Regions from separate parts of the Mesorhizobium sp. P171375 genome, predicted to be linked through region 2. Evidence: riboswitches for the same ligand, from Rfam matches in the RefSeq annotation. Region 2 holds a riboswitch; each other region holds the start of a gene.
The links. Region 2 has a riboswitch for cobalamin ahead of ACYHH6_RS25640 (CbtB domain-containing protein). Riboswitches for the same ligand answer to the same signal wherever they lie in the genome.
Positions count from the first base shown of each region.

Region 1: another riboswitch for cobalamin. It lies ahead of ACYHH6_RS26380 (DUF1636 family protein); the one in region 2 lies ahead of ACYHH6_RS25640 (CbtB domain-containing protein).
Region 3: another riboswitch for cobalamin. It lies ahead of metE (5-methyltetrahydropteroyltriglutamate--homocysteine S-methyltransferase); the one in region 2 lies ahead of ACYHH6_RS25640 (CbtB domain-containing protein).

Region 1 covers NZ_JBYNWF010000001.1:5,396,090-5,399,358, forward strand. The annotation lists gene ACYHH6_RS26370 (NADH-quinone oxidoreductase subunit A) at 1-31, opposite strand, end outside; gene ACYHH6_RS26375 (winged helix-turn-helix domain-containing protein) at 367-1,566, shown strand; cobalamin riboswitch at 1,596-1,798, shown strand; gene ACYHH6_RS26380 (DUF1636 family protein) at 1,838-2,263, shown strand; gene cobW (cobalamin biosynthesis protein CobW) at 2,266-3,269, shown strand, end outside.
Region 2 covers NZ_JBYNWF010000001.1:5,259,257-5,262,525, reverse strand. The annotation lists gene ACYHH6_RS25650 (aromatic ring-hydroxylating oxygenase subunit alpha) at 1-930, opposite strand, end outside; gene ACYHH6_RS25645 (gamma-glutamylcyclotransferase) at 1,050-1,742, shown strand; cobalamin riboswitch at 1,810-2,004, shown strand; gene ACYHH6_RS25640 (CbtB domain-containing protein) at 2,041-2,220, shown strand; gene ACYHH6_RS25635 (CbtA family protein) at 2,236-3,015, shown strand; gene cobU (bifunctional adenosylcobinamide kinase/adenosylcobinamide-phosphate guanylyltransferase) at 3,008-3,269, shown strand, end outside.
Region 3 covers NZ_JBYNWF010000001.1:2,102,053-2,105,321, reverse strand. The annotation lists gene ACYHH6_RS10075 (adenosine kinase) at 1-775, shown strand, start outside; gene ACYHH6_RS10070 (hypothetical protein) at 776-1,045, shown strand; cobalamin riboswitch at 1,183-1,379, shown strand; gene metE (5-methyltetrahydropteroyltriglutamate--homocysteine S-methyltransferase) at 1,474-3,269, shown strand, end outside.

The DNA of each region.
Region 1 (3,269 bases), 140 kb from region 2:
TGGGCAGGTACGAACTGAGCAGTGCGTTCATGCTGCGGGGCTTTCCGTTGGCGGCCAATCCACTTTGATTACAGCAACCAACCCTAATGCGGAAGCGTGACAGTTTAACCGCTGAACCGTTTTAGGTGCCTATGCTGCAACGCGGCGAGGGTTAGCGCAGGGCTTTCGGCGAAGCAAGTCAAACCTTGTTCAAAACGCAGTGCTGGACGGCAGGTCCGGAAAAACTGGTCCGATCCGCTCCTGTTTGATTTCCTTCACCTTTTACTCCACTTTTGTCTCCTGACATGTCTCCCGCCATTCGCCTGCTAGCATGGTCGGAATCACCGGCTAAAAATGCGCGAACAGGACCAGGGCAAAGGCATCTTGATGAAGGACAAAATATCGCTCGCTACCGCCAGGCGGATCGCACTGGCCGCGCAGGGTTTTACCGACCCCCGCCCGGGCGGCACACCCGATCGCCGCCACCTCGCCCGGGTGCTCTCGCGCACCGGCCTGCTGCAGATCGATTCCGTCAGCGCCGTGGTGCGCGCCCACTATATGCCGCTCTATTCGCGCCTTGGCCCCTACCCGCTCGCCCTCCTCGACAATGCCGCGGTCACCCGCAAGCGCACGGTGTTCGAATATTGGGCGCATGAGGCCTCGTTCCTGCCGGTCGAGACCTGGCCGCTGATGCGCTGGCGCATGCAGCGTGCCGAGAGCGGCGACGAAATGTATCTCGGCCTCGCCAAATGGGGCCGCGAGCACGCCGCCTATATCGAAGAGATCTACCGCGCGGTCGCCGAGCGCGGTCCGATCGCCGCTTCGGCGCTCGAAGGCCAGAAGGGCTCGGGCGGCTGGTGGGGCTGGAGCCATGCCAAGCATGCCTTCGAGTGGCTGTTCTGGGCCGGCCGTATCACCACGGCCCACCGTCGCGGCTTCGAGCGCTTCTACGACCTGCCCGAGCGCGTGCTGCCTCAGGCGATCCTCGATCTGCCGGTGCCGGCCGCCAAGGATGCGCACCGCGAGTTGCTGCGTATTTCCGCCCGCGCCCACGGCATCGCGACATCTGGCGATTTGCGCGACTATTTCCGCCTGTCGCCGGCCGACATGAAGGGCCGGCTGGAGGAGTTGGTCGAGACGGGCGAGCTTTTGCCGGTGCGCGTCGAAGGCTGGGACAAGCCGGCTTACCTCCACAAGGACGCCCGCCTGCCGCGAAAAATCGAAGCCCGTGCCTTGCTGGCACCGTTCGACCCCGTCGTCTTCGAGCGTTCGCGCAGCGAGCGTCTGTTCGATTTCCACTACCGCATCGAGATCTACACCCCCGCCGAAAAGCGGCAATACGGCTATTACGTGCTGCCGTTCCTGCTCGGCGACCGGATCGTGGGGCGCGTCGACCTCAAAGCCGACCGTCCCGCCAGCGTGCTGCGCGTCCACGCGGCTTATGCCGAACCCAAAGCGCCACCTGAGACCGCCGCACAACTCTTCGAGGAATTGAAGCAGATGCAGGGCTGGCTTGGCCTCGAGCGCATCGAAGTGACGCCGGCCGGCGATTTGGGACAGCCTTTGGCCGACATTGCCATGTCGTAGCCGTGCGTTGACAGTGCTGCCCGCAAAAGCCTAAATCCGCTGCAGACGGTCCCCTGCCCGCAACGGCTGGGGCCAAGAGGGAATGCGGTGCGGGACAAAATCCCAAATCCGCGGCTGTCCCCGCAACTGTAAGCGACGAGCCAAGGCCGAAAGCCACTGGGTAACACCGGGAAGGCGGCTACCAAGGCGATGACCCGCGAGCCAGGAGACCTGCCGTCTGCGACAGAAGAATCCGATCGCCTGGCGGGTTTCCGGGCAAGGAGCCCGGTTTTTGGACCAGAACAGCAGTTTTTCGGCTGGCACAGCGGGTATTTCGCCCGCCGATGGCGACGCCTTGGTCGGCGTCACTGTCATCGTCTGCGCCTCCTGCCGCGACGAGACCGGCTCAGACGCCCATCCCCGCGCTTGCGAATTGCTGGCTGAGGACACGCGCCGCGCCGCTGCCGGCGACATCCGTGTCCGCACCGTCGAATGCCTCGGCAATTGCAAGCGCCGACTCAGCGCCGCGATCCTGCGCGATGGCTGCTGGAGCTATGTCTTCGGCGACCTGACCACGACCAGCGGCGCCGATCTCGTCACCGGCGCCAAGCTCTTCGCCACCTCGACGGACGGCCTCATCCCCTGGCGCGGCCGGCCCGATAGCCTCAAGCGCGGCCTCGTTGCCCGCATCCCACCCCTCGACATGTTGAAGGACTGACCATGAACGCTCCAAATCCGGCCGGCAATCTCTCTCGTGTTCCCTGCACCGTCGTCACCGGCTTTCTCGGCGCCGGCAAGACGACACTGGTCCGCCATCTCCTGGAAAATGCCGGCGGCAAGCGCATTGCCATCATCGTCAACGAGTTCGGCGACATCGGCATCGACGGCGAGATTCTCAAGGGATGCGGCATCGACACCTGCCCCGAGGAAAACATCGTTGAGCTGGCCAATGGCTGCATCTGCTGCACCGTCGCCGACGATTTCGTGCCGGCCCTCGACCAGATCCTGGCGCTGACGCCGAAGGTCGACCACATCCTGATCGAGACCTCGGGCCTGGCTTTGCCCAAGCCGCTGGTCCAGGCTTTCCAGTGGCCGAGCGTGAAGAGCCGGGTGACGGTCGACGGCGTCATCGCCGTGGTCGACGGCCCGGCACTGGCTGAGGGACGTGTCGCCAACGACATGGACGCCCTGCAGGCACAGCGTGTTCAGGATGAGACGCTCGATCACGACGATCCAGTCGAGGAAGTCTTCGAGGACCAGATCGCCTGCGCCGACCTGATCATCCTGTCGAAGAGCGACCTGATGGATTCAGCCGGCTCGGCCCGCGCCAACGCCATCATTGGCGAGCACTCCGCGCGTGCGGTAAAAATCGTACCGACGGCGCATGGCAAGGTCGATCCTTCCGTCCTGCTCGGCCTCGGTCTCGCCGTCGAGGACGATATCGAGAACCGCAAGTCGCATCATGACGGCGCTTTCGACCACGAGCACGACGACTTCGACACCTTCATCGTCGACATTCCCTCGATCGCCAATCCCGACGAACTGGCAAAGCGCGTCACCACCATTGCCGAAGAAGAGAATGTGCTGCGCGTGAAAGGCTTCGTCGATGTCGGCGGCAAGCCGATGCGGCTTTTGCTGCAGGCCGTCGGCCCGCGCGTCAACCATTACTATGACCGCGCCTGGACGGCCGAGGACGACCGCCGCTCGCGCCTCGTCGTCATTGG
Region 2 (3,269 bases):
GGGGCCGAGCGGTGTGAGCCGTACGGTCCTGACATAGTCGACATGGCCGACGATGAACATCGACGGCAGGCTGGTGGCATAGGTCTGGCCGGCTGCACGCTCGGCCAGCGTCAGGCCGGAGAAGACCGGGCCATGGACATGGCCGTCGCGCGACCAGGTCTCGGCGCCGGCGCGCAAGCCGCCGGAAAACTCCGGCGCGTCATTGTCGGCATGGCGGACCCAGTCGGGGTCGTCGTGCCGGCTCATCAGGCCGCGGCCGTAGATCGGCACTAGCCGCGACAGGTCCTTGTGGACGCCAGGGCAGTGCAGGCACTCGTTGAAGTTCTCCCAAAAGATCTTCCAGTTGCAATTCATCACCTTGCGCAGGACATGGCCTGATACCAGCGTTTCCAGCGGCCAGTTGCCGAGGTTGCCGGAAGCCGGATCGAAGGATGACGCAGCCGTACCGTCGACGCTTTCAGCAAGGTTGATGAAGACAAAGCCGCGCCAGACCGACAGCGCCACCCGATAGAGCGGATGATCGGCCTTGTCGAAACCGTCGGGCAGCGATTTCGAGGGAACGCGCACGAGATCGCCGCGCAGCGAATAGGACCAGGCGTGGTAGGGGCACGTGATCAGCCGCGCCTTCAGCCGGCCCTCGCTCTCCTGGCAAAGCTGCGAGCCGCGATGCCGGCAAGTGTTGTGGAAGGCGCGCAGTTCGCCGGTGTCGTCGCGTAGCACGACAATTTCCTGCGTGCCGACACGAAATGTCCTGAACGCCAAAGGCTGGGCAAGGTCAGCCTCGCGGCAGACGAGCAGCCAGTTTTTGTACCAGATGGCGTCGAGATCGCGCTGGTAGGCGCCGGCGTCCCAATAGGCCGAGGACGCCAGCGTCGGCTCGGCCTTCGTCAGGCCGTTATAGGGGTCGCGCTGGCTCGGGCTGGGTTGCATGGCTGGCTTCCTCCGGTATACGCCAGCCGACACCCCGGCAAATCGTTTGTCAATCAGGGTGCGGCATTGCCGGTTTGGGGCGCGGCGCATAATCATATCGGCACATTGGGGGGTGGAAATTGGCCGCACGACAGATGTCGCTTACGCCGGAGCTGGTCGCGCGCTGCTGGCGCGAGATCAGGGACCCCGGGCCGGATCCGGACTCGATGCATTTGGATGACAGCGACTATGATTCGCTGCTGGATGAATTGCAGGCCGAGCTTCCGGACACCGAGCCGATGTGGCTGTTCGGCTATGGCTCGCTGATCTGGAAACCGGAAATTGATTATGTCGAGGACCGTGTCGCCCTGGCGCGCGGCTGGCACCGCTCCTTTTGCATGAACATGACGCGCTGGCGGGGCACCAAGGAAAGCCCCGGCCTGATGATGGCACTCGACAGCGGCGGACAGTGCAAAGGCGTTGCCTTCCGGCTGGCCGACGACAACAGGCGCCAGCAACTGGGCCGGCTGTTCCGACGCGAAGTCACGCTGAAGCCGACAAGCTACCGGCCGCGCATGCTGAAGCTTGCAAGCGAGGCCGGTCCGCTCAGGGCGCTGGCTTTCGTCATCAATCGCAACGGCCTGACCTATTCCGGTCCGCTCGACGAGGCGAAGGTCGTCGAGCGGCTGGCCACATCCTGCGGGCACTGGGGGTCGGGCGCCGACTATCTCTACAACACGGTGAAGAATCTGGAGGAGCGCGGCATTCACGACCGCCATCTGTGGCGGCTGCAGCGGCTGGTTGCCGAGCGGATCACCGCCTTGAACCCGTAACGCCGCATGGCGCATTCGCGCTGTTGGCCGGCGGAATTTGGTTTGCCGGATGCGGCTGTTTCAGCCTATAGTCACGCATGTCGTCGGTTCCGTTAGGGACCAAGAGGGAATGCGGTGAGGGCTGACTTGTTGCCCAATGCCGTGGCTGCCCCCGCAACTGTGTGCGGTAGTCCTCTCCAAGCCACTGAGGATTTTTCTTCGGGAAGGTGGGGAAGGGCGCTGATCCGCGAGCCAGGAGACCTGCCGGCGACAGGGAACTGACTTCGATGCCCTCGGGTGGAGGGCGAAAGGACAAGATATGAATACCGCTTCCGTCTCCCTCGGCGCTTCCGTCTCCTCGCAGTCGCGCTTCATGCAGCTCGTGCTTAGCGCGTTTCTGGGCATTTTCGTCATCGGCGTTGTCGGCTTCTCGCATATCGATGCGGTCCACAATGCCGCGCACGACTATCGCCATTCGATGGCGTTTCCCTGCCACTGACGAGGACCTGACATCATGAATCTGTTTCGCAACGTCGTGTTCGTCGCGGCGATCGCCGGGCTCGTGGCCGGCGTCGTTCTCGCGTGCATGCAGGCCTATGCCACCGTGCCGCTCATCCTGAAGGCGGAAGTCTTCGAACAGGCCGGCGGTGGCCATCAACATGAGCATGCCGCAGCGCCCGCCGCCAACGCTACGGACACCAATGCCATGAGCAGCGCAGCACCCGCACCGGCTGAAGCAGCCGCACCGGCGGAGGACGAAGGCTGGGCACCGGCCGACGGCTTCGAGCGCTTCGCCTTCAGCGTGCTGGCCAATATCGTCACCGGCATCGGTTTCGCGCTGGTCCTGGTGGCGGTTTCCGAATTCGCCGGCGGCATCGGCAACTGGCGCCAGGGCGTGTTCTGGGGTCTGGCCGGCTTTGCCGTGTTCACGCTGGCGCCGGGCCTCGGCCTGCCGCCGGAACTGCCGGCGATGCCGGCGGCCGACCTCACCCAGCGCCAGATCTGGTGGTGGGCAACGGTGGCGGCGACCGCGGCCGGTCTCGGCCTGATCGCCTTCCGCAAATCGCTGCCGCTGGCGATCCTGGCCGTGGCCCTGATCGTGGCGCCGCATATTGTCGGCGCGCCGCAGCCGGACAGCTTCGAGACGCCGATCCCCGAAGGCCTGCATCACCAGTTCGTGGTGGCGGTGACAGTAACCAATCTGGTGTTCTGGCTGGTGCTCGGCGCCGTTATCGGCGTGGTGCGCGGGCGCTTCACCGGCACCGCGACCAGCCTGCGCGACAGCTTTGCCTGATCGCAGTTTGACCTTCATCATCGGCGGTGCGCGCTCCGGCAAGAGCGCGCACGCCGAAACCCTGGTGACGGCGTTGCCGCCGTCATGGGCCTATATCGCCACCGCTGAAGCCTATGACGATGAGATGCGTGCGCGCATTGCGCTGCATCGGTCGCGACGCGGCGAGGGCTGGACGACCATCGATGCGCCGCTCGATCTTGCCGGCGCGCTCGAGGCCTTGCCCGACAACCAGCCGGTGCTCGTCGATTGCCTGA
Region 3 (3,269 bases), 3.2 Mb from region 2:
CCGCGCCGCCTTCTTCGGCAAGGTGTCGAACGATCCGCTCGGCGAAATCTACGCCCATGACATCCATGCCCAGGGCGTTGCCTTCGACACCAGGCCGCTTGAGGGACAGCCGCCGACGGCGCGCTCGATGATATTCGTCACCCCCGATGGCGAGCGTTCGATGAACACCTATCTCGGCGCCTGCGTCGAACTCGGCCCGGAAGACGTCGAGGCCGACAAGGCATCCGGCGCCAAGGTTACCTATTTCGAGGGCTATCTGTGGGATCCGCCGCGCGCCAAGGAGGCGATCCGGCAGACGGCGAAGCTCGCACACGAGGCCGGGCGCGAAGTGTCGATGACGTTGTCGGATTCGTTCTGCGTCGACCGCTACCGGGACGAGTTCCTCGAGCTGATGCGCTCGGGCACTGTCGACATCGTCTTTGCCAACAGCCACGAGATCAAGTCGCTCTACCAGACAAAATCCTTCGACGAGGCGCTGGCTCAGATCCGCAAGGACTGCAAGATTGCCGCCGTCACCCGTTCCGAAAAAGGCTCGGTGATCGTGCGCGGCGACGAGACCGTGGTCATCGAGGCGACCGCCATCAAGGAGTTGGTCGACACCACCGGCGCCGGCGACCTCTACGCCGCCGGTTTCCTGCATGGCTACACGCAGGGCCGCAACCTCAAGACCTGCGGCGACCTTGGCTCGCTGGCGGCCGGCCTGGTGATCCAGCAGATCGGCCCAAGGCCAAGGCAGAATTTGCGCCGCGAGGCGGAAGGGGCTGGGTTGCTGTAGATGCGCCGGCAACTAACCAGCCGCCCTACTGACGCGATGACCGCAGTGGCGGAACTGTGTCAAAGCTCGCTGATAGCGACAGCCATTCGCTTCGGAGAACTGACCCATGCTGCTGCCGTGAAGCTCGCTGGAGGAGCGGTGCAAGGCGTGCTTGCCATGACGGCATTCACCGTCATCCAGATCGTCACCAGCATTTTCCAGAAGCTCAGCTTGGGGAAGGCCAGTAAGGTTCCTGAGGTAACGGAGAACTCGCGGCGTCCGTCGGACTGACTTGCGATCACGTCCCACGATGCCGAATGCGGGGAGCAGACTGAATATTTCACAATGCTAGACAAAGGCGTAAAAGCGCGATCACATAACGACATAAACATTTCGTTATGCGTCATTGACAAAAGAGCGAACTGCTGTGATTGTCTGCGTGTCGTGGTTCTCGCGTGCGGCGCTGCCGCAGCGGAGCTAAGAGGGAAGCCGGTGCGATGCCGGCGCTGCCCCCGCAACTGTTAGCGGCGAGCCAACACACGTCACTGAGGCGAATACCCTCAGGAAGACGGGTAGAGGCTATGACCCCGCGAGCCAGGAGACCTGCCACGCGAATTACGTCCACGGGCGGGGTGTCTCGGTGGCCGCTGCAACCCGGCGTTGATGCCGGCCTGCTAGCGCCTTCCTTGTCACCGACGCCCCAATCATCGGGGTATGACATGACTGTCTCTCAGCAAATTCCTGTAGCAACGCTCGGCGTGCCGCGCTTCGGTCGTCGGCGAGAACTGAAATTCGCGCTTGAAAGCTACTGGTCCGGAACATCTTCCGCTGGCGACCTTCTCACGACGTCGAAGGCGCTCCGTGCCGCTAGCTGGGAAGAGCAGCGCGATCGCGGCGTGTCGAAAATCCCGTCGAACGACTTCTCGCTTTACGACCATGTGCTCGACACCGCAGCCATGGTCGGGGCCGTTCCATCCCGTTACGGCTGGAATAGCGGCGAGGTCCCACTTGACATCTACTTCGCAATGGCGCGCGGCTACCAGGGTCAGACGCAGGATTGTGGACACGCTGGTTACCAGGAGGAGGCTCATGGACCTGGTGTAACCGCGATGGAAATGACCAAGTGGTTTGACACCAACTACCACTACATTGTGCCGGAACTCGATGATGATCAGACGTTCGCCCTCTCGTCATCGAAGCCGGTCGATTACTTCCTCGAGGCTAAAGCTCTCGGCATTCACACACGCCCAGTCATCCTTGGACCCATCACCTTCCTCAAGCTGGCGAAATCGCCTGCCGAGGGGTTCGGTCCCATCGCGCTCCTACCGCGGCTGCTGCCGGTTTACGAGCAGCTTCTGGAGAGGCTGAAGCTGTCGGGAGCCGACTGGGTGCAGATCGATGAGCCAGCGCTTGTCCTCGATCTGAACCCGAACGAACGAGCTGCGTTCGAATTCGCCTATGGCCAGCTGTCGAAAGCCGCGCCCGAGCTGAAGATCATGCTGGCTACGTATTTCGGGTCGCTGGGAGACAATCTCGAAACCGCGATTTCTCTGCCCCTGGCCGGCCTGCATATTGATCTCGTGCGCGCTCCCGAGCAGCTGGAAACGGTGGCTCGGCTCGCTCCGAAGGATCTGGTGCTCTCGCTTGGCTTGATCGATGGCCGCAACGTCTGGCGTGCGAACCTGCCCGCCATTCTCGACCGCATCAAAGCGATCGTCGCCGGCTGGCCCTTGGACCGCGTCGAGATCGCGCCTTCTTGCTCGATGCTGCATGTGCCGATTGATCTGCGCATGGAGACGGAACTCGACGCGGACATCAGGTCGTGGCTCGCCTTCGCGGCCCAGAAGACCGACGAGCTGGTCTTGCTGGCCCGGGCCCTGTCCCAAGGCAGGGATGCGGTGGCAGGCGCGTTGAAAGCGTCTGCCGAGGCTGCCGCCACGCGCGTGACATCCACGAGGATCCATGACCCGCTTGTTCAGGGGCGGATCGCTAGCATTGAGGACAGCGCGAAGCGACGAGAGAGCGCTTTTGGCGAGCGCTCCAGAGTCCAGGCCGGCTCACTCGGGCTGCCGCCGTTCCCGACGACGACCATCGGGTCCTTCCCGCAGACGCCGCAGGTACGCAAGGCGCGGGCCGCTCATGCGAAGGGCCAGCTGAGCTATGTCGACTATGAGACGTTCCTGAAGAAGGAGATCGAGGCTGCAATTCGCTGGCAGGAAGAGATCGGGCTGGACGTGCTGGTGCATGGTGAGTTCGAGCGAAACGACATGGTACAGCATTTCGGCGAGCAGTTGTCCGGCTTCGCGCTCACCCAGCATGCCTGGGTACAAAGCTATGGGTCGCGCTACGTGCGTCCCCCCATCATTTTCGGCGACGTATCGAGGCGCAATCCGATGACAGTGCGCTGGTGGCAATTCGCCCAGTCGCTTACGGAAAAGCCCGTGAAGGGAATGCTCACAGGCCCAGTCACCATTCTCAACTGGTCTTTTGTTCGCGACGACGTACCCCGCTCCGA